2 linked regions of the Minwuia thermotolerans genome follow. The main gene of each other region encodes a partner of the protein of the gene in region 2 in a complex. Links are inferred from orthologs where the notes say so. Each region holds a gene or a part of one and is shown on either strand. Other genes may lie near its edges.

Region 1 (9,231 bases), on a different replicon or contig from region 2:
GCGTCTCCGCCCGGAACGGATCGGAGGCCCATTCCTGGCCATCGACGGGCACCACGTCCGAATGCCCCGACAGCATGACGCCCGGCACGTCGGCGGGGCCGATGGTGGCCCAGAGATTGGCCTTCTCGCCGGTCTCGTCGAACTGCAGCGCCGACGTCACCCCGCGTTCGGCGAGGTAGGACTCCGCCCAGCGGATCAGGTCCAGATTGGAATTGCGGCTGGTCGTGTCGAAGGCGATCAGCCGGTTGAGGATGTCGAGAGTGCGGGCGTCTGGAGATGTCATGCACAGCCATGTAGCATCCGCCCATCCGGGCATAAAGCGAGGAAAGCAGGATGTGCGGACGCTACAGCCTGACGACGCCGCTGGAAGCGCTCCGGCGGGTCTTCGCCTTCGAGGGCTCGCCCAACCTGGCGCCCCGCTACAACATTGCCCCGACCCAGTCCGCGCCGGTGCTGCGCCGGCATCCGGACGGCCGGCTGCTGTGCCACCAACTCCGCTGGGGTCTCGTCCCCTCCTGGGCGAAGGACATGTCGGGGGCCGCCCGCATGATCAACGCGCGTTCGGAGACCGTCGCGGAGAAACCCGCCTTCCGGGCAGCCTTCGCCCGACGCCGCTGCCTCGTGCCCGCGGACGGCTTCTACGAATGGCAGAAGCTGGAAAGCGGCAAGCAACCCTGGCGCATCGTCATGGCGGACCGGTCGCCCTTCGCCTTCGCAGGGCTGTGGGAACGCTGGGAGCGTCCCGAGAAGGGCACGATCGACAGCTACACCATCCTGACGACGGACGCCGCACCCGGAATCGCCGAAATCCATCATCGCATGCCTGTCATCCTCGACGCCGCGGACCACGACGCCTGGCTGGATCCGGACGCCGGCCGGGACGCGTTGCTCGATCTGGCCAAGCCCAATGATGGTGTGACGGCCTATCGTGTCTCTGCCCGGGTGGGCAATGTGCACAACGACGACGCCGATCTGATCGAGCCCGTGGACGCCTGAAACGCGGCAACCAACATTCAGACGCCGAGTTCGGGCGCCTGCCGCAGCTCGACCCCAGCGATCTTCCATGCGCCGGCCTCGTTCATCTCCATGAAGTACCGCGCCACGACCGCCGAGCCGTCCTGACCGAAGAAGAACACTTCCTGGACGGTGACATGCTCGAACGCCTCGACCGCCTGGAACTGCATGTCGCGCGGGCGGTAGACCTGCGGATAGCCGGTCCGCACCATTTCCATGAAGTTCGCCGGCGACCCGAACTTCGCCTGTATGGCCGGCGAGGCGTGGGCGAAGGCGCGGTCGCCGTCTCCCGCGCGAAAGGCGGCGATCTGATCCTCGATGACGGCCCGGATCTCGTCGGCGGGCGCGGCCAGCGCCGGCCAGGCGAGACAGAGCGCCAGCACGAGGGCGTGAAGGCGGATGCACATGCCCAGATCCTCCGGTTGTTCCGTTGCCGGCAGGATACGCGAGAACGGGCGCCGGCGGATCAATTCACTGGGCCGAAACGCGGAAAGGCCGCGTCCCTTGCGGAACGCGGCCTCCCCTTCGAGCCATTCGGGCGATGACGCCCGGACGGATTTGCCGTCCGGTTACATCATGCCGCCCATGCCGCCCATGCCGCCCATGTCGGGCATGCCGCCGCCGGAGGACTTGTTGTCGTCCGGCCGGTCGGCGACCATGGCCTCGGTGGTGATCAGCAGGCCGGCCACGGACGCGGCGTCCTGCAGCGCGGTGCGAACCACCTTGGTCGGATCGATGACACCGGCCTTGACCAGGTTCTCGTACTTCTCGGTCGCGGCGTTGAAGCCGTAGTTGGCGTCCTTCTGGTCCAGCAGCTTGCCGGCCACGACGGCGCCGTCGACACCGGCGTTCTCGGCGATCTGACGCGCCGGCGCCTGCAGGGCGCGGCGGACGATCTCGACGCCCACGGTCTGGTCGTTGTTGGCGCCCTTGAGGCCTTCAAGCGCCCGCGTGGCGTAGAGCAGCGCGGTGCCGCCGCCCGGAACGATGCCTTCCTCGACCGCGGCGCGGGTGGAGTGGAGGGCGTCGTCGACGCGGTCCTTCTTCTCCTTCACCTCGATCTCGGAAGCGCCGCCGACCTTGATCACCGCAACGCCGCCGGCCAGCTTGGCCAGCCGCTCCTGCAGCTTCTCGCGGTCGTAGTCGGAGGTGGTGTCGTCGATCTGCTTGCGGATCTGGCCGCAGCGAGCCTGGATATTCTCCTTCTCGCCCGAGCCATCAACGATGGTGGTTTCTTCCTTGTTGATGGTGACGCGCTCGGCCTGGCCCAGCATGTCGAGCGTGACGCTCTCCAGCTTGATGCCCAGATCTTCGGAGATCACCTCGCCGCCCGTCAGGATGGCGATGTCCTCCAGCATGGCCTTGCGGCGATCGCCGAAGCCCGGCGCCTTGACGGCGGCGATCTTCAGGCCGCCACGCAGCTTGTTCACCACCAGGGTCGCCAGGGCCTCGCCCTCGACGTCCTCGGCGATGATCAGCAGCGGACGCTGGGACTGAACGACAGCCTCCAGAATCGGCAGCATGGGCTGCAGATTGGACAGCTTCTTCTCGTGCAGCAGGATGTAGGGCTTCTCGAGCTCGGCAACCATCTTCTCGGCGTTGGTCACGAAGTACGGCGAGAGATAGCCGCGGTCGAACTGCATGCCCTCGACGACGTCCAGCTCGGTCTCCAGACCCTTGGACTCCTCGACGGTGATGACGCCTTCCTTGCCGACCTTCTCCATCGCCTCGGCGATCTTGTCGCCGATGTCGGTCTCGCCGTTGGCGGAGATCGTGCCGACCTGAGCCACCTGCGAATTGGTGGTGATGTCGGTCGAGCGCTTCTTGAGATCGGCCACGACCTTCTCGACGGCCAGGTCGATGCCGCGCTTGAGGTCCATCGGGTTCATGCCGGCAGCAACCGACTTCAGGCCTTCGCGCATGATCGAGGCGGCCAGAACGGTAGCGGTGGTGGTGCCGTCGCCGGCTTCATCATTGGTCCTCGAGGCGACCTCGCGGACCATCTGCGCGCCCATGTTCTCGAACTTGTCCTTGAGTTCGATCTCCTTGGCGACGGTGACGCCGTCCTTGGTGATGCGCGGCGCGCCGAACGACTTCTCGATGACCACATTACGGCCCTTGGGGCCCAGGGTCACCTTGACGGCGTCGGCCAGGGTCTCGACGCCCTTCGCCATCTTGGTGCGGGCGTCGATGCCAAATTTCACGTCTTTCACGGACATATTTCGTCAATCTCCCATACAGCTCGCGGCCGGCAGCGGGTCCGGCCTGCGCTTCATTTCACGGATCGGGCGATCCCGGTGCTCAGGCCGCCTTCGCCTGCGCAGAACCTTCGATCACGCCGAGGATGTCGGATTCCTTCATGATCAGGAGATCCTCGCCATCGATCTTGACCTCGGTGCCCGACCACTTGCCGAACAGGATCCGGTCGCCCGCCTTGACGTCCATGGCGACGGTCTCGCCCCGGTCGTTGCGCGCGCCCGGACCGGCGGCGACGATTTCGCCCTCGCTCGGCTTCTCCTTGGCGTTCTCGGGAATGATGATGCCGCCCGCGGTCTTCTCCTCCGACTCGACGCGACGGACGAGCACGCGATCGTGCAAAGGCCGAAAGCCCATCTGGTACCCTCCATAGGTAGGATTATCTGGTATTCCCTCCGTTAGCACTCACTCTACTCGAGTGCTAGCCGACAGGTGAGCGGGAGATAACCACCGCGCAGCCTTCTGTCAACTCGACCGGCGCAAAATTCCGGAGTTTTCATCGAGCCCGCACCGCCAGCTCGGCAGCACTCACGAAACACTGTTGCTAACACATTGATTTAACGATGTTTTTATTGCCTCTATGGGAGAACTCGTCTCACCATGGAGATCGATGCCATCGGAAATCGAGGAGATTGCCCATGACGAACATGGAGATGCAGCTTGCCGGTTACCGGCTGACCACCGCCGAAATCCTCTATCACATGCCCGATCACCCTGGACTGCTCCAGACGTTCGTCTGGCAGACCATGGACCTCGCGCCCGACTATCCGCGGATACGGCAGTTCCTGGAATTCTGGGAAGCGGAGATCGAGGGGCCGCTGCATTCCGTCCGCATCGCCGGCGGCGAACTGATAAAACCCGTGGCCCTGAACCACTGCGACGCCGTCGTCACCCTTCACTAGCAGAAGGCGCCTTCACTCGGCGGCACGCGGCAGCCGGCCCTTGGCCCAGCGGCCGGCATCGGCCGGGGACAGCCGCACCGTGACGTGAACACCGTCGTCCGCATCCTCCCGCGCGACCACTTCGCCATGACTGTAGAGCCAGGCCAGCGCCCGCCCGTCGGTTGCGTCGACCACGTCGCTGATCTCGACCCTGTCTCGGGCGATCCGCCGGGCGATCTCCGCGGCGAGGTCTTCCATCCCCTCCCCCGTCACGGCGGAAATGAGCACGCCAGGATGAGGCAGCGCCGCGGCCTCGGCGCGGAGATGCGCCCGTTCGTCGGGCCCGAGCAGATCCGCCTTGTTCCAGACTTCGATCAGATTCGGATTGTCCGCGACCTCGATGCCCAGCGTCTTCAGGATGCCGTGCACGTCGGCCGCCTGCGCTTCCGAATCGGGTTGCGCGGCATCGCGCACATGCAGGATCAGGTCGGCCTCGGTGACTTCCTCCAGAGTCGCCCGGAAGGCGGCGACGAGCTGCGTCGGCAGATCGGCCACGAATCCCACCGTATCCGAGAGGATCACCGGACGGCCGTCGGCGAGCTGGACCGAGCGCATGGTCGGATCGAGCGTCGCGAACAGCAGATCCCGGGCGAACACGTCGGCGCCGCTCAGGCGGTTGAACAGCGTCGACTTGCCGGCATTGGTGTAGCCGACCAGCGCGACCACCGGATAGGGCACCGCACGGCGCGGCTTGCGGTGCAGTTCGCGGGTGCGGCGCACCTTTTCCAGATCCTGCTTCAGGCGGACGATGCGTTCGTCGATCAGGCGCCGGTCGATCTCGATCTGCCGCTCGCCGGGACCGCCCATGAAGCCCGCGCCGCCGCGCTGACGCTCCAGATGGGTCCATGAACGCACCAGGCGGCTGCGCTGGTACTGGAGATGCGCGAGTTCCACCTGCAGCCGGCCTTCCCGGGTCCGCGCCCGCTCCCCGAAGATCTCGAGGATCAGGCCGGTGCGGTCGATCACCTTGACCTTCAGATCGCGTTCCAGATTGCGTTGCTGCGTGGGGCTGAGCGCGGCGTCGAAGACGGCGAGTTCCAGATCCTCGGCCTGAACCAGAGCAGCCAGTTCCTCGATCTTGCCGACGCCGATCAGCGTGGCCGGTCTCGGCCGATCGAGGCGGATCGTCTCGCTGTGGCGGATATCGAGCCCTATGGCCCGGCAGAGGCCCACGGCCTCCGCCAGCATCGCCTCGGATTCGCGCGTCGCGTCGGCAGGCGTCCAGGGGACGATCAGCATCGTGCGCGCACCGACGGCATTTTCGGGTGCGCTCATAGCCGGCGCCCGCCGGAGAGCGCGGTCAGTCCGGCTGTCCCGGCACACCCTCGAACAGGTCGATCGGATGGGCCGGCATCACCGTCGAGATGGCGTGCTTGTAGACCAGCTGCACGTGAGCGTCGCGCCGCAGCAGGACGCAGAAATTGTCGAACCAGGTGATGATCCCTTGCAGCTTCACGCCGTTCACCAGGAAGATGGTCAGCGGAATCTTGTTCTTTCGAACGTGGTTGAGGAAGACGTCCTGCACGTTCTGTGGACGTTCGCTTGCCATGTGCGTCGTTCCTATTGTTCTTGCGCCGGCAGAAACGCGCCGACGGTGATTTGCCTTCGGCCCGGATACGAAGCCGATATGTATTCAGATTTTCTACTCCCACAACTGGATATCTGGGGAGCGGCGCGTTTCCGAGCAAGTCGAAACGCGCTGGTCGCGACATTGGTACGCGATGTCACGCTACTGTCATGCCAGCCGCCGCTTCCGTGTCCGATCCAGCCACATAGCGTTCGAACATGTCAACCACGCGCGAGGACACACTGCCGGGACGGCCGTTGCCGATCTCGCGGTCGTCAACGCGGACCACGGGCAGCGCCATGCCGCTGGCGCTGGTGAGAAAGACCTCCCGCGCGGTCTTCAGTTCCTCGACGGAGAAGGGCCGTTCCTCGATCTCGATATCCGTTTCCCGGGCCAGCTTCATCAGCGCCAGCCGGGTGATCCCGTTCAGGATGTCGCTGGAGGCCGGCCGGGTAACCAGGCGGCCCGACTGGTCGACGATCCAGGCGTTGGTCGAACTGCCTTCCGTGATCATGCCGTCACCGTCGACCATGAAGGCCTCGTAGGCGCCGGCCTCACGTGCGGACTGCTTGGCCAGGCAATTCGGCAGCAGCGACACGGTCTTGATGTCCCGCCGGGTCCAGCGCTGGTCCGGCACCGTGATCACGGCCACGCCCTCGGCGGCGGCCTTGCGCCGGGCATCGGCGGCCTTGGGCCGGGCATAGATGACGACAGCTGGCTGGGCGTCCCGGGGAAAACCGTGGTCGCGCGCCGCGACGCCGCGGGTGACCTGGATATAGACGAAGCCGTCGCGCACGCGGTTGCGGCGCACCACCTCCTCGATGACCAGGTTCAGCGCCCGATCGGACATCGGCCGGTCGATGCGCAGTTCGCGAAGGCTGCGCGCCAGCCGCTCGACATGGCCAACGCCATCGATCTGCCGGCCGTCGACGATGGGGATGACCTCGTAGACGCCGTCGGAAAACTGGTAGCCCCGGTCCTCCACGTGGACGGCGGCGGACTGGTGCGGCACGTACTGGCCGTTGACGAAGGCAATTCTGGTCAAGTCAGCAATCCATCGATTTCAGCGCCCCCAGAACGAGGGGGAAAACAGGCCGAGCAGCGCGAGCAGTTCCAGCCGGCCGGCCAGCATGCCCGCAATGATAGCGATTTTCGACACCGGATCGAGTTCGCCGATGGCCACCGCTTCGACAGTGACATAGGTGGCGGCGGGGCCAGCGTTGCTGAGCGCGCCGACGGCCAGGGCCAGCGCCGTCGCCAGGTCATGGCCATCCAGATCGATCACCACCGCCAGGATGGCCACCGAGAGCATGAACAGCATCAGGAAGTTCCATGTGGCGCGCAGCACCGGCGGCTCCACCCAGTAGCCGCCATAGGTCACGATGGTGACCGCATTGGGATAGGACAGCCGTGTGAGTTCCGCCCCGCCCTGGCGAATCAGCAGCGCGAAGCGCATCAGCTTGAAACCGCCGGCGGTCGAGCCTGCAGCGCCCCCCACCATCATGATCATCAGCAACAGGATCGACAGCGGCGTCGGCCAGGAGCCCGTGATGATGCCCTGATCGGTCTCCAGACCGAAGAAGCCGGTGGTCGAGGCGACCGCGGCCACTGCGAAGATTGCCTGGCCAAGGCTGCTGGCGAGATCCAGTTCCGTCATGCCCCAGATGATGAGACCCGCCATCAGTGCGGAGATGCCGCACAGCCGTCCGAAGGCGCGGATCTCCGGATCCTCGCGGTAGACCCTGAAGCGGCCGTGGAACGCCGCCCAGTGCAGGGTGAAGTTCAGCGCCGAGCCGAGCATGAAGACGACCAGGACGCCCTGCGCGAAGGATGACAGGCCTGCGACGCCGTTCGTGCTGGTGGTGAACCCGCCGGTAGAGACGGTGGACATGGCGTAGCAGACGGCATGAAAGGCCTGGACGCCGGAAACCCACAGCAGGACCGCGCAGGCCAGGGTGATGATGACGTAGACCCACCAGACCGCCGACAGGGTGTCCTTCAGCCGCGCGACCAGGGTGTTCGCATCGCCTGAGGGGATGGCGCTGCGGTAGACCGCCAGACCGCCCAGACCGAACAGGCCCAGCAGCACGACCGCCAGCATTATCGTCGCCAGACCGCCGATCCACTGCAGTTCGGCGCGCCAGAACAGCATCGAACGCGGCAGCAGCTCCGGCGTGGCGAAGACGCTGTAGCCCGTCGTGGTCAGGCCCGACATCGCCTCCAGATAGCCGTCCAGCGGCCCAACCAGGTTGGCGAAGGGAATCGCGCCGAACATGGGCAGCACGGTCCAGATGAGGCAGGCCAGCAGAAATGCTTCCCGCCGCCCCGCTGCGCGCTGTCTGCCGCCGAGCGAGGCGAGGGTCAGCGCGCCGCCGAACATGCCCGTGATCAGGATGGTGGTGAGAAAGACCGGCCAGGTGCCGACCTCCCCATGGAACAGGGCGATACCGATCGGGAAGATCATGGTCAGGGCGAAGATGACCATCGACCAGCCGAGAACCGACAGCACCGCGGTCAGCGCCATGGCTCAGGCCCCGGGCATCAGAAGAACCGCAGGCCCGCAGACAGCATGCTCTCCAGCTTCTTCACGCTCTCGCGAAGCGCGAACAGGATCACCCGGTCCTTGCGCTGGATCACCATAGAGCCCCGCGGCTTGAGCACCTGGGGGCCGCGTACGATCGCGCCGACGATGACGCCTGCCGGCAGCTCCACTTCCCGCAGCGGCTTGCCGATCAGCAGCGAGGTTTCCAGCGCCTCGGCCTCCATCACCTCGGCGGCGCCGTCGCGGATCGAGTAAATACGCCGGATCCGGCCACGGCGGACGTGCTGCAGGATCGACGAGACGGTGGTGGCGCGCGGGTTGACGGCCACGTCGATGCCGAGCGAGCCGACCAGCGCCTCGTAGGCCTTGTTGTTGACCAGGGCGATCGCCTTCTCGCAGCCGAGCTGCTTGGCCATCAGTGAGACCAGGATGTTGGTCTCGTCGTCGTTCGTCAGCGCCACGATCGCGTGGGCGTTGGAAATGTTGGCTTCTTCGAGGAGCTCGGCGTCCAGGGCGTCGCCGCAGAGCACAACAGCGCTTTCGAGGCGATCCGCCACGAACTCCGCCCGGCTGCGGTCCGATTCGATCACCTTCAGGTTGACCCGGTCCTTCTCCTGCTCCAGATCGCGCCCCAGCACCAGCCCGATATTGCCGCCGCCCACGATGACGATGCGGTGGGCGTCGTGCTCCTCGTGACCGAACAGCGGCATGGCGCGGCGCGCATGCTGGGTGTCGACCACGAAATAGACGTCGTCGCCAGGCAGCATCTGGTCGGTCGGCGACGGCACGAACAGCTTCTCGCCGCGGTTGATGCCGGTGACGATGATGTTGAGATTCGGGAAGAGTTCCGTGAGCTGCCGCAGCGGCTGATGGGCGATCGGGCAGTCATCCTCGATGCGCACGCCGATCAT
Region 2 (9,228 bases):
CCGGGGGAGAACCAGCGGACAGCGAGTCCGGTATCGAGAAACAGCGTCTGCACGTCGGTGCTGTTCAACAGGTTGTCGAGATCGCTGGTGCGTTCCCGCAGGGCCTCGACCTTGGAGCGAAGCTGGTTGTTGACCGCGTTGAGCTCCTCGTTGAGCGACTGCAGTTCCTCCTTGGAGGTTTCGAGCTCCTCGTTGGTGGCCCGAAGCTCCTCGTTCATCGACATGATTTCTTCGTTGTAGGACTTCAGGTCCTCCTGGGCCCGGCCCGCCTCGGCGGAGCAGGCGTCCAGTTCCCGCTGCAGCAGCCGGATCTCCTCCTCCAGTTCCCGTTCGCGGGTATCCGAACGCGCCGTTTCCGCGCCGGTGGCCGCCCTGGCCTCCGGTCTTTCGACGAAACTCACCAGCCAGCGGTTCTCGGCGCCCCGGGCGGTCAGCGGCGCCACTTCGATATGGATCGGCATCGTGCCGGCGGGCGTCGAGGCCTGGGCCGGCTCGACATGGACGGCGCCGCTTGCCCGGGCCTGCTCGACGGCGCTGCGCAGCCGCGTCGACATGCCGTCGCGCAGCAGCAGCAGCAGGTTGCGGCTGGGCTCGCCCGCCTGCGGCTTGAGATAGCGTTCGACGCCGCCGTGGAAGTAGAGCACCTCATAGTCCTGATCGATCAGCACCGACGGCGGCGCGTGGCGGTCGGCGAGCGCCTTCAGCGTCAGCTCCGTCGCGCGCGGCGCTGCGCCCGGCCGGGTTCTGGCGGCGGGCGTGGCACTGCTGCCGCCGCCCTGATCTCCGGCCACGGGAAACGGCACGGCGCTGGCGTGCGCGGGTTCGGTCCGCGCGTAGAGCCGCGAGTCCGTGTCGATCGCCTCGAACAGGCCGGTCTCGCCGGAAATGGATTCGACGTTGCCCAGGAAGAGGTATCCGCCGGGGCGCAGCGAGAAATGGAACAGGCGGATGAGCCGGCGCTGGAACTCGGGGCGCAGATAGATCAGCACGTTGCGGCAGACCACCAGGTCCATCCTGGCGAAGGGCGGATCCTGCAACAGGTTCTGGGCCGCGAAGACCACGCTTTCGCGCAGTTCCGGGCGCACCCGCACGGTGTCGCCCTCGCGTTGGAAATACCTGTGCTGGCGCTTCTCGCTCAACGCCTGTACGGCGGCGGCCGGGTAGACGCCCTGGCGCGCGCGCGCCACCGCGGCCTCGGAGATGTCGGTGGCGAAGACTTCGACCCGGCCATGGCGGCGCTGCGCCTCCATTTCCTCGCGCAGCAGGATCGCCAGCGTATAGGCTTCCTCGCCCGAGGCGCAGCCGGCCACCCAGGCGCGCACCACGTCGCCCTGTTCGGACTGAACGATCGGGCGGATCGCCCGTTCCAGCAGCATGTCCCAGGCCGGGGGATCGCGGAAGAAGCCCGTCACCGAGATCAGCAGGTCGTTGGCCAGCGCACGGACCTCCTCCGGATCGCCGTCGAGCCGGGCCACGTAGTCCTCGAACGCGCCGCCGCTCAACTGCAGCCGTCGTTCGATGCGCCGTTGCAGGGTCCCGTTCTTGTAGGGCGTGAAATCCAGCCCGGTTTCCGACCGGATGGCGTTGATGACCGCGCCCAGCCGCCGTTGGCCGTCGGACGAAAGGTCGTCGGAATTGTCGCCGGCCGCATCGTGGTCGCGCAGGGCGATATCGTCCCGGCCCCCGTGGCCGTTGGCGGCGTAGCGGACGATCAGGCCGGCCATCTCCGCCGGGGCGCGGATCGCGTCGACCAGACCGGTCTGGATCGCGTTCTGCGGCATCTCCGGGAACTCGGCCGACTCCGGGGTCTGCGCCAGCACGAGTCCGTTGTGCTCGCGCACTGCGGCGAGGCCAGCCGAGCCGTTGGCGCCGGTGCCGGACAGGACCGCGGCGATGGTCCGCGCGCCCACGTCCTGCGCCAGGGCGGTGAAGATGTCGTCCACCGGATGGTGCGCCGCGCCGGCGGCCCGGTCCTTCGGCAGCAGGCGGCCGTCGCGCACGTCCAGGGTCTGTCCGGGCAGCAGGACATGGACATGCCCGGCCCGGATCGCCGTTTCCCCGGTGATCGACCGCACCGGCAGCCGCGTCGCCGACTGCAGGATTTCCGCCATCATGCTTTCGTGGTCGGGCGAGAGATGGGGGATGACCAGAAAGGCGATATCCGCCGTCCCGTCTTCGCCGATCTTCTCGTCGAGCGCCCTGAAAAACGCCTGATAGGCCGCAAGGGCCCCCGCGGAACCGCCAAGGGCGACCACAGCGAAACTGTCGCCTGTCTTTTCGTTCATCTCCCTGCCCGGATCGCGACGCCGCAGCGTCGGGACGCGGAGGCGTGAATCGTGATGGGACCGTCGAGCTTGCGCGCGGTAATCCCGCTCCGACCATTATTTCTTTTCCGGAACACCTTCGCGCTTCTGGACCTTCAAGGCAAGGTCGGGCCGGCGGAGCCGCATCGAGGGCTCCCGTCATCCGGCCTGTTCCGGTGGTCCGTCGCCGCCGCTTTCGGCCAGTTCGCGGTCGACGCGGCGGCTGGTGGCGCCCGGGGCGCCGCTCCAGGGCGCGATCAGCCTGTAGAGGCCGGGCACGATCAGCAGCGTGATCAGTGTCGCCCCTGCGACGCCCGCCATCACGGTGATGCCGATGACAGATCGGCTCTCGGCGCCCGGGCCGGTCGCCAGCGCCAGCGGGAGGGCGCCGAACAGCGTCGCGATCGAGGTCATCACCACCGGGCGGAAGCGCGTGCGCGCGGCGTCCAGGGTCGCGGTCTCCAAGTCATCGCCGTCCTTGCGGCGGCGGTTGGCGAAGTCGACGACGAGGATAGCGTTCTTGGCCAGCAGGCCGATGGCGAGCAGCAAGCCGATCTGGCTGAAGATGTTGAGGCTGAAGCCGCCGGCCCAGAGCGCCGCCAGCGCCGCGGTCAGCGCCAGCGGCACCGCCAGCATGACGGTCAGCGGATAGTGGAAGCCCGAGAACAGGGCCGCCAGCACCAGATAGACCACCACCAGCGCCATGGCGAAGACGGCCATGACCCCGGCGCTGGATTCGGCGAAGTCGCGCGAAAGCCCGAGATAGGCGGTGCCGGCTTCGGGCGGCAGCCGCTCGGCGGCAATCCGGTCGAGTTCCGCCAGGATGCGCGCCAGATCGGCGCCTTCGGCCGGGACGGCGGAGAGGACGACCGAGGGCCGCCGGTCGATCCGCCGGTAGCTGGTGGCGCTGCCGATGGTTTCGGTCGCGATCACGGCGGCGAGCGGCACCATTTCGCCTTCGGCGTTGCGGACCTGCAGGGCGCCGATGTCGCCGCGGTTCCTCCGGTCGGCGTCCCGTCCGCGGACCATGACCTGATAGGTTTCGCCGTCGCGGTAGAATTCGGTGATGTCGTCGCCGCCCAGAAAGATGCGCAGCGCCTCGCCGATGCGGGCTGCCGAAAGCCCCAGGTCCGCGGCCAGCCGGCGGTCCACGGCGAGCGCGATCTCGGGGCTGCGGCGGCTGAACTCGACCTCCAGATTCCGGACCAGTCCGCTTTCGCGGGCGTTCGCGGCCACCATCCGCGCCCAGCGATAGGCTTCCGCGTAGCCGGGGCCCTGGATGACGAACTGGATCGGCTTGCCGAAGCCTTCCGGCGTCAGGGACGCGGGGCTGATCGGCACGGCCTCGGCGTCGGGCAGCGCCAGGATCGGGCCGGTGACCTCGGCAACCAGGTTCTGCTGGCTGATGTCGCGTTCGCCCCAGGGTTTCAGCTTGGCGATGATGAAGGCTTCGGTGACCTGCGCCGGGCCCTGATTGCCCGTGCCGACGATGGAGATGGTGTCGGCGATCGGGCCGTCCGCGCCCATGTGCGGCTGCAGGATGGCAGCGATCTTCGCCACGGCATCCTTCGTCTCGGCCAGGGTGGCCCCCTCGGGTGCGGAGACCGGGATGAGGAAGGCGCCGCGGTCCTCCGTCGGCGCCAGCTTGCCGGGCAGGCTGGTGAAGAGCAGGTAGCCCGACGCGCCCAGCACGACCGCGATAAGGGCCACCAGCCACGGCGCCGCGAGCAGACGCCGGGCGAGGCCGGCATAGCCCTTCTCCGCCCGGGCCAGCGCGCCGGTGAACAGCCGCGTCACCGGGTTGCCGCCATTGCCGCGGCTGCCGGCCTGCACCGTGCGCGAGGCGAGCATGGCGCCCAGCGTCAGCGCCAGGAAGGAGGAGAACACGACCGCCGCCGTCAAGGTGATGGCGAATTCGGTGAACAGCCGCCCGACAAAGCCGGTCAGCGCCGCGATGGGCAGCAGCACGGCGGCGAGCACGGTGGTTGTCGCGACGACGGCCATGAAGACTTCGCTCGCGCCCCGGACGCCCGCGGCCAGGGCGGGCTCGCCCTCTTCGCGTTTCCGCGTGACGTTCTCCAGCACCACGATGGCGTCGTCGACGACCAGGCCGATGGCCAGCACCAGCGCCAGCAGGGTCAGGGTGTTGATGGTGAAGCCGGCGGCGTACATCACCGCGAAGGCGCCGATGGCGGAAACCGGGATGGTCGAGGCCGGCACCAGCGTGCCGCGCAGGGAACCCAGGGCGAGATAGACCACGGCGATCACCAGAGCGATGGTGATCAGCAGGGTTTTCACCACCTCGCGGATCGATCCCTCGATGAAGGCGGACTGGTCGTAGGAGACCGCGAGGTCGATGTCGGCGGGGATCTGCGGCTCCAGCGCGTCCAGCTCTGCCCGCACCCGTTCGGCGACGGCCAGCGTGTTGGAGCCCGACTGGCGCACCACCCCCAGGCCCACGGCGGGTTCGCCGGAGCGGAAGACGGCAGAGCGGTCGTCCTCGGCCCCCAGCTCGACCGCCGCGACGTCGCCCAGGCGTACTGTGCCGTCCGGGTTTGCGCGCAGCACGAGATCCCGGAAGGCTTCCCGGTCCGGCAACTGGGTGTCGACGCGGACGGTGAACTCGCGGCTTTCGGCCTCGATGCGGCCGGCGGGCGCTTCCAGGTTCTCCCGGCGCAGCGCGGTGGCGACGTCGCTCACCGTGACGCCGCGGGCGGCCATCCGCTCGCGGTCCAGCCAGACGCGCATGGCGTAGCGCCGCTCGCCGCCGACGATCACCTGGCTGACGCCGCGCAGAATCGACAGGCGGTCGACAAGATTGCGGATGGCGAAGTCGGTGAGGGCGCGGCGGTCGCGTTCCGACGAGGTCAGGGTCAGCCACATCATGGCGTCGGCCTGGGCGCTGGCCTTGCGGATGATGGCTTCCTCCGCCTCGTCGGGCAGTTCGCCGCGCACCGCAGAGACCCTGTCGCGCACGTCCGCGGCGGCGGCGTCGAGATCGCGGTAGAGTTCGAAGGCGATCGTGATCTGGGCGAACCCTGCGCGCGAGGTGGAATCGATCAGGTCCACGCCGTCGATGCCGTTGAGATTGTCCTCGACGACCTGGGTGACGTCGCGCTCGACCACCTCCGCCGATGCGCCCGGATAGACGATGGAAACCGATACCTGGGGCGGATCGATATCGGGATATTCCCGGACCGGCAGGCGCAGCGCCGCGGTGACCCCCAGGACCAGGATCAGCAGCGCCGCAACCACCGCGAGCACGGGTCGGCGGACGGCCCGTTCGGACAGGGTCATCGCCGCGCCTCCTCCCCGGCGGGCCGGATGGCGGCCCCGTCCTCGATCTTCTGCAGGCCCTCGGCGACCACCCGGTCGCCTTCGTCCAGTCCCTCGCGGATCTCGATCCTTCGGCCGGTCAGGACACCGGTCTTCACCAGCGTCCGGCGCGCCTTCAGACCCGCGTCCGTTTCCTCGGCGCGGAAGACGAAGCTTTCGAAACCCCGCCGTTCGACGGCCTTGTGCGGCACGAAGACCGCCTCGGGGCAGCGCCCGGTAACCGCCGCGACGGTGATGAAGGCGCCGGGCGTCAGGTCGCAGCCGTCGGGCAGCGCGGCCTCGAAACGGCGCGTGCGGCTGGTCGGGTCGCCGAGCGGCGACACGGTGAGAAGCCGCGCCTGCCGGCAGCCCTCGGGGCCCGAGACGAGGCGCAGAGCGCCGATCCCGGCGGCCTGTTCGGCGACCTCCAGCGGCAGGTCGAAGCGCAGGCGCAGGTCGTCGGTCGTCTTCAGTCTGACGATCTCCTGGCCCGGGCTCAGATAAGCCCCCTCATCGACGGCGACGAAGCCCACCTCGCCGGCGAAGGGCGCGCGGACCCTGCGGTCCTCCAGCCGGGCCTGGGCCGCTTCGAGCTCGGCGCGCGCCGTCGAACGGGCCGCCCGGTCGGTTTCCAGCCGCGCTTCGGTCGCGACTCCTTTCTCGAACAGGAACTGCGAGCGCCCGAGCGCCGCTTCCGCCTCGGCCAGGGCGGCGCGCGCGGCGTTCACGGCGGCCTGTTCGGAGGCATCGTCGAAGCGGATGACGGGCGCGCCCTTCTCGAGACGCTGGCCATCCTCCACCAACACCGTTTCGACGCGCCCGGCGACCTCGGAGGTGATCTCGACGGCTTCGGCGGCGGTTACTTCCGCGCTGGTTTCGAAGCGGTCGAGGGCGGTCGCCAGTTCCACCGGAGCGAGACGGACCGCGACGGCGGACCGGTCTCTCTCGCCGCCGCCATCCTCAGTCTCGGCGCCGAGGACGGCGGCAACCTCCTGCGGCAGCCAGGACCGGACCGTGTCCCAGTAGACGAAGCACGCGGCCACGGCGGCGAGAACGAGCGCCGCCGCGGCTGCGGCCACAATCCTCTTCATGTGCGGACGAGTCCTTTCCTGGCCGTTGGCGGCGGCTGTTCAGGGCAGGTAGTCGGCCTCCCGGTCCCAGAATCGCAGCGCCCGGCATTTCTCGATGAAGGCGCGGGCGTCGCCGGCGTCGGCGACCTTCATGCAGCCGCTGTCCAGCTCGGGTCCGATCGCCGCTTCGAGCACGGGGCGGGCCTGCTCGCCATAGGCGATGAACTTGGCGTGGGCGAAGGCGTCGCTGACGAAGTCGACTGTTGGCTTGTCCTGCTTCACCTGTTCGGCGGTGTTGGACGGCATGACCAGCGCGACGGCGTCGAAGACCACTGACGGTCCGCCGTCGATCTTCTCGTCCGCCGCCAGCGCCGTGCCGTCGGAGAGTTTCGCGCCCGAAATGTGCGGCGCGACGATGGCGACCTTCGTCCCCTCAGCCTCGGCCGCGGAGCGGATTGCGGCAACGAGTTCCGCGTCGGCGCCGTCGGAGACGTAGAGGCCGAGCCGGCGACCGGCGAAGCTGGCCGGGCCGTTCTTCAGAATCGACAGCGCGTCGGAGGGCGGCAGGTCCGTGACCGGCTCCCGGGCCGGCTTGATCTTCTCGGGCAGGCCGTCCATGCCCAGGCCGGCGGCGACCTGTTTCGCCAGGGCGTCGTCGATGTTCTGGAGATGCCCGACCATGCGTTCGCGGATGTCGCCGCGGTCGCACTTGGAGAGTTCGAAGGTCAGGGCGTCGGCGATGTGGCGCTGCTCGACCGCAGTCTGGCTGACGTAGAACTGCCGCGCCTGGCTGTAATAGTCGGCGAAGGTCTCGGAGCGGACGCGCGCCTTCGGGCCGCCCACATTCTCCGGATAGCTCTCGAAACCCTTGTTCGGATTTTCCCGCGGCCCGCTCTCCTCGTCCCAGCTGTTGGGTTCGTAGTTGGCGCGGCCGGTGGGGTTGCGCATCGCCATGTGGCCGTCCTGCTGGTAGTGGCGGACCGGGCATTTCGGCGCGTTGATCGGCAGGTGGGTGAAATTGGTGCTGCCCAGCCGCTTCAACTGGGTGTCGAGATAGGAGAAGTTGCGGCCCTGCAGCAGGGGATCGTTGGTGAAGTCGATGCCGGGGACAATGTTCTGGGTGCAGAAGGCGACCTGCTCCGTCTCGGCGAAGAAATTCTCGACATTGTTGTCGAGCACCAGCCGTCCGATGGTGCGGACCGGCACCTGCTCCTCGGGGATGATCTTCGTCGAATCGAGAACGTCGAACTCGAAGCGTTCGGCGAAATCCTCGTCGAAGACCTGGACGCCAAGCTCCCACTCGGGATAGTCGCCGGCGTCGATCGAATCCCACATGTCGCGGCGGTGGAAGTCCGGGTCCATGCCGTTGATCTTCAGCGCCTCGTTCCAGACCACTGACTGAAGCCCCAGCTTCGGCTTCCAGTGGAACTTCACGAAGTGCGATTCCCCCTCGGCGTTGACCAGCCGGAAGGTATGGACGCCGAACCCCTCCATGAAACGGAAGGAGCGTGGGATCGTGCGGTCCGACATGATCCACATGACCATGTGCATCGACTCCGGACTGAGCGAGATGAAGTCCCAGAAATTGTCGTGCGCCGTCTGCGCCTGCGGAAAGCCACGATCCGGTTCGGGTTTGGCGGCGTGGATCAGGTCGGGGAACTTGATGGCGTCCTGAATGAAGAAGACGGGGATGTTGTTGCCCACCAGATCCCAGTTGCCTTCCTTCGTGTAGAACTTGGTGGCGAAGCCGCGCACGTCGCGGGCGAGATCGGGGGAGCCCTTGCTGCCGGCGACGGTGGAGAACCGCACGAAGACCGGCGTCTTCTCGCCCCGGCGCTGGAACAGGTCGGCCTTCGATAGTTCGGGGATCGGCTCGGTCAGTTCGAAATGGCCGTGCACGCCATAGCCCCGGGCGTGGACGACGCGCTCGGGGATGCGCTCGTGGTCGAAGTGGAAGATCTTCTCCCGGGCGACCTGGTCCTCCATCAGCGAGGGGCCGCGTTCGCCGGCCTTGAGCCAGTTCTGATCGTCTGAAACGGGCGCGCCCTGGGCGGTGGTCATCTGTTCGCCCTTCGCCTTCTGGTGGGTCTCGCCGCCCTTGCCCCTGGGGAGTTCCTTCATGACGCTGTTCCTTGTACCGCTCGGTGGTCCGCCCCATCGTTCGAAGTGTGGGGTCGTTACTTTGCGGTAGGTGAGCAGCCGGGAATCGTTTCAAAGAGGGTCAATCGGACGCACGCCGGGGGGCCGGACGGCTCAGCCGAAGCGGGCGAGAAGCCGTACGATCCGGCGGGTCCGGTCCGAAAACAGCTTCGGTGTGTAGTAGCTGCCGGCGAGGCGTTTCGTGACTTCGCCCATTGTGGGGTAGGGGGCGACGAAGCCGGCGAGATCGGCAACCTTCATCCGCTTCTTCACAGCCAGCGCCCAGATGCCGATCAGGTCGCCGGCGCCGGGCCCGACGATGCCGGCGCCGATGACGCGGCCCTTGTGCACGACTGCCTTGGCCAGTCCTTCGGTGCGGCGCTCGGCCCTGGCGCGGTCGT

What was found.
Region 1: the proteins of CWC60_RS09785 (region 2) and hfq are in contact, whole or in part, in a crystal structure (PDB 3VU3), measured with the Escherichia coli proteins. The link is inferred for Minwuia thermotolerans from one-to-one orthologs.

The regions. Positions count from the first base shown.
Region 1 is NZ_PIGG01000010.1:182,817-192,047, forward strand. What follows is about bases 4,137-7,053. They hold hfq (RNA chaperone Hfq), read right to left. Parts: upstream 5,761-7,053; coding sequence 5,512-5,760; downstream 4,137-5,511. Other genes in these bases: CWC60_RS02035 (usg protein), read left to right, coding at 4,137-4,172; hflX (GTPase HflX), read right to left, coding at 4,185-5,486; CWC60_RS02050 (D-amino-acid transaminase), read right to left, coding at 5,936-6,823; CWC60_RS02055 (TrkH family potassium uptake protein), read right to left, coding at 6,842-7,053. Outside these bases: argE (acetylornithine deacetylase), read right to left, coding at 1-283; CWC60_RS02015 (SOS response-associated peptidase), read left to right, coding at 334-996; CWC60_RS02020 (DUF4864 domain-containing protein), read right to left, coding at 1,014-1,421; groL (chaperonin GroEL), read right to left, coding at 1,584-3,233; co-chaperone GroES, read right to left, coding at 3,316-3,627; more of CWC60_RS02035, read left to right, coding at 3,909-4,136; more of CWC60_RS02055, read right to left, coding at 7,054-8,302; Trk system potassium transporter TrkA, read right to left, coding at 8,320-9,231. UniProt on the Escherichia coli protein: RNA chaperone that binds small regulatory RNA (sRNAs) and mRNAs to facilitate mRNA translational regulation in response to envelope stress, environmental stress and changes in metabolite concentrations.
Region 2 is NZ_PIGG01000031.1:402,665-411,892, reverse strand. Bases 6,280-9,193 are described here. They hold CWC60_RS09785 (catalase), read right to left. Parts: upstream 8,810-9,193; coding sequence 6,749-8,809; downstream 6,280-6,748. Other genes in these bases: CWC60_RS09780 (dihydrolipoyl dehydrogenase family protein), read right to left, coding at 8,942-9,193; CWC60_RS09790 (efflux RND transporter periplasmic adaptor subunit), read right to left, coding at 6,280-6,709. Outside these bases: CWC60_RS09800 (CheR family methyltransferase), read right to left, coding at 1-2,285; CWC60_RS09795 (efflux RND transporter permease subunit), read right to left, coding at 2,463-5,600; more of CWC60_RS09790, read right to left, coding at 5,597-6,279; more of CWC60_RS09780, read right to left, coding at 9,194-9,228.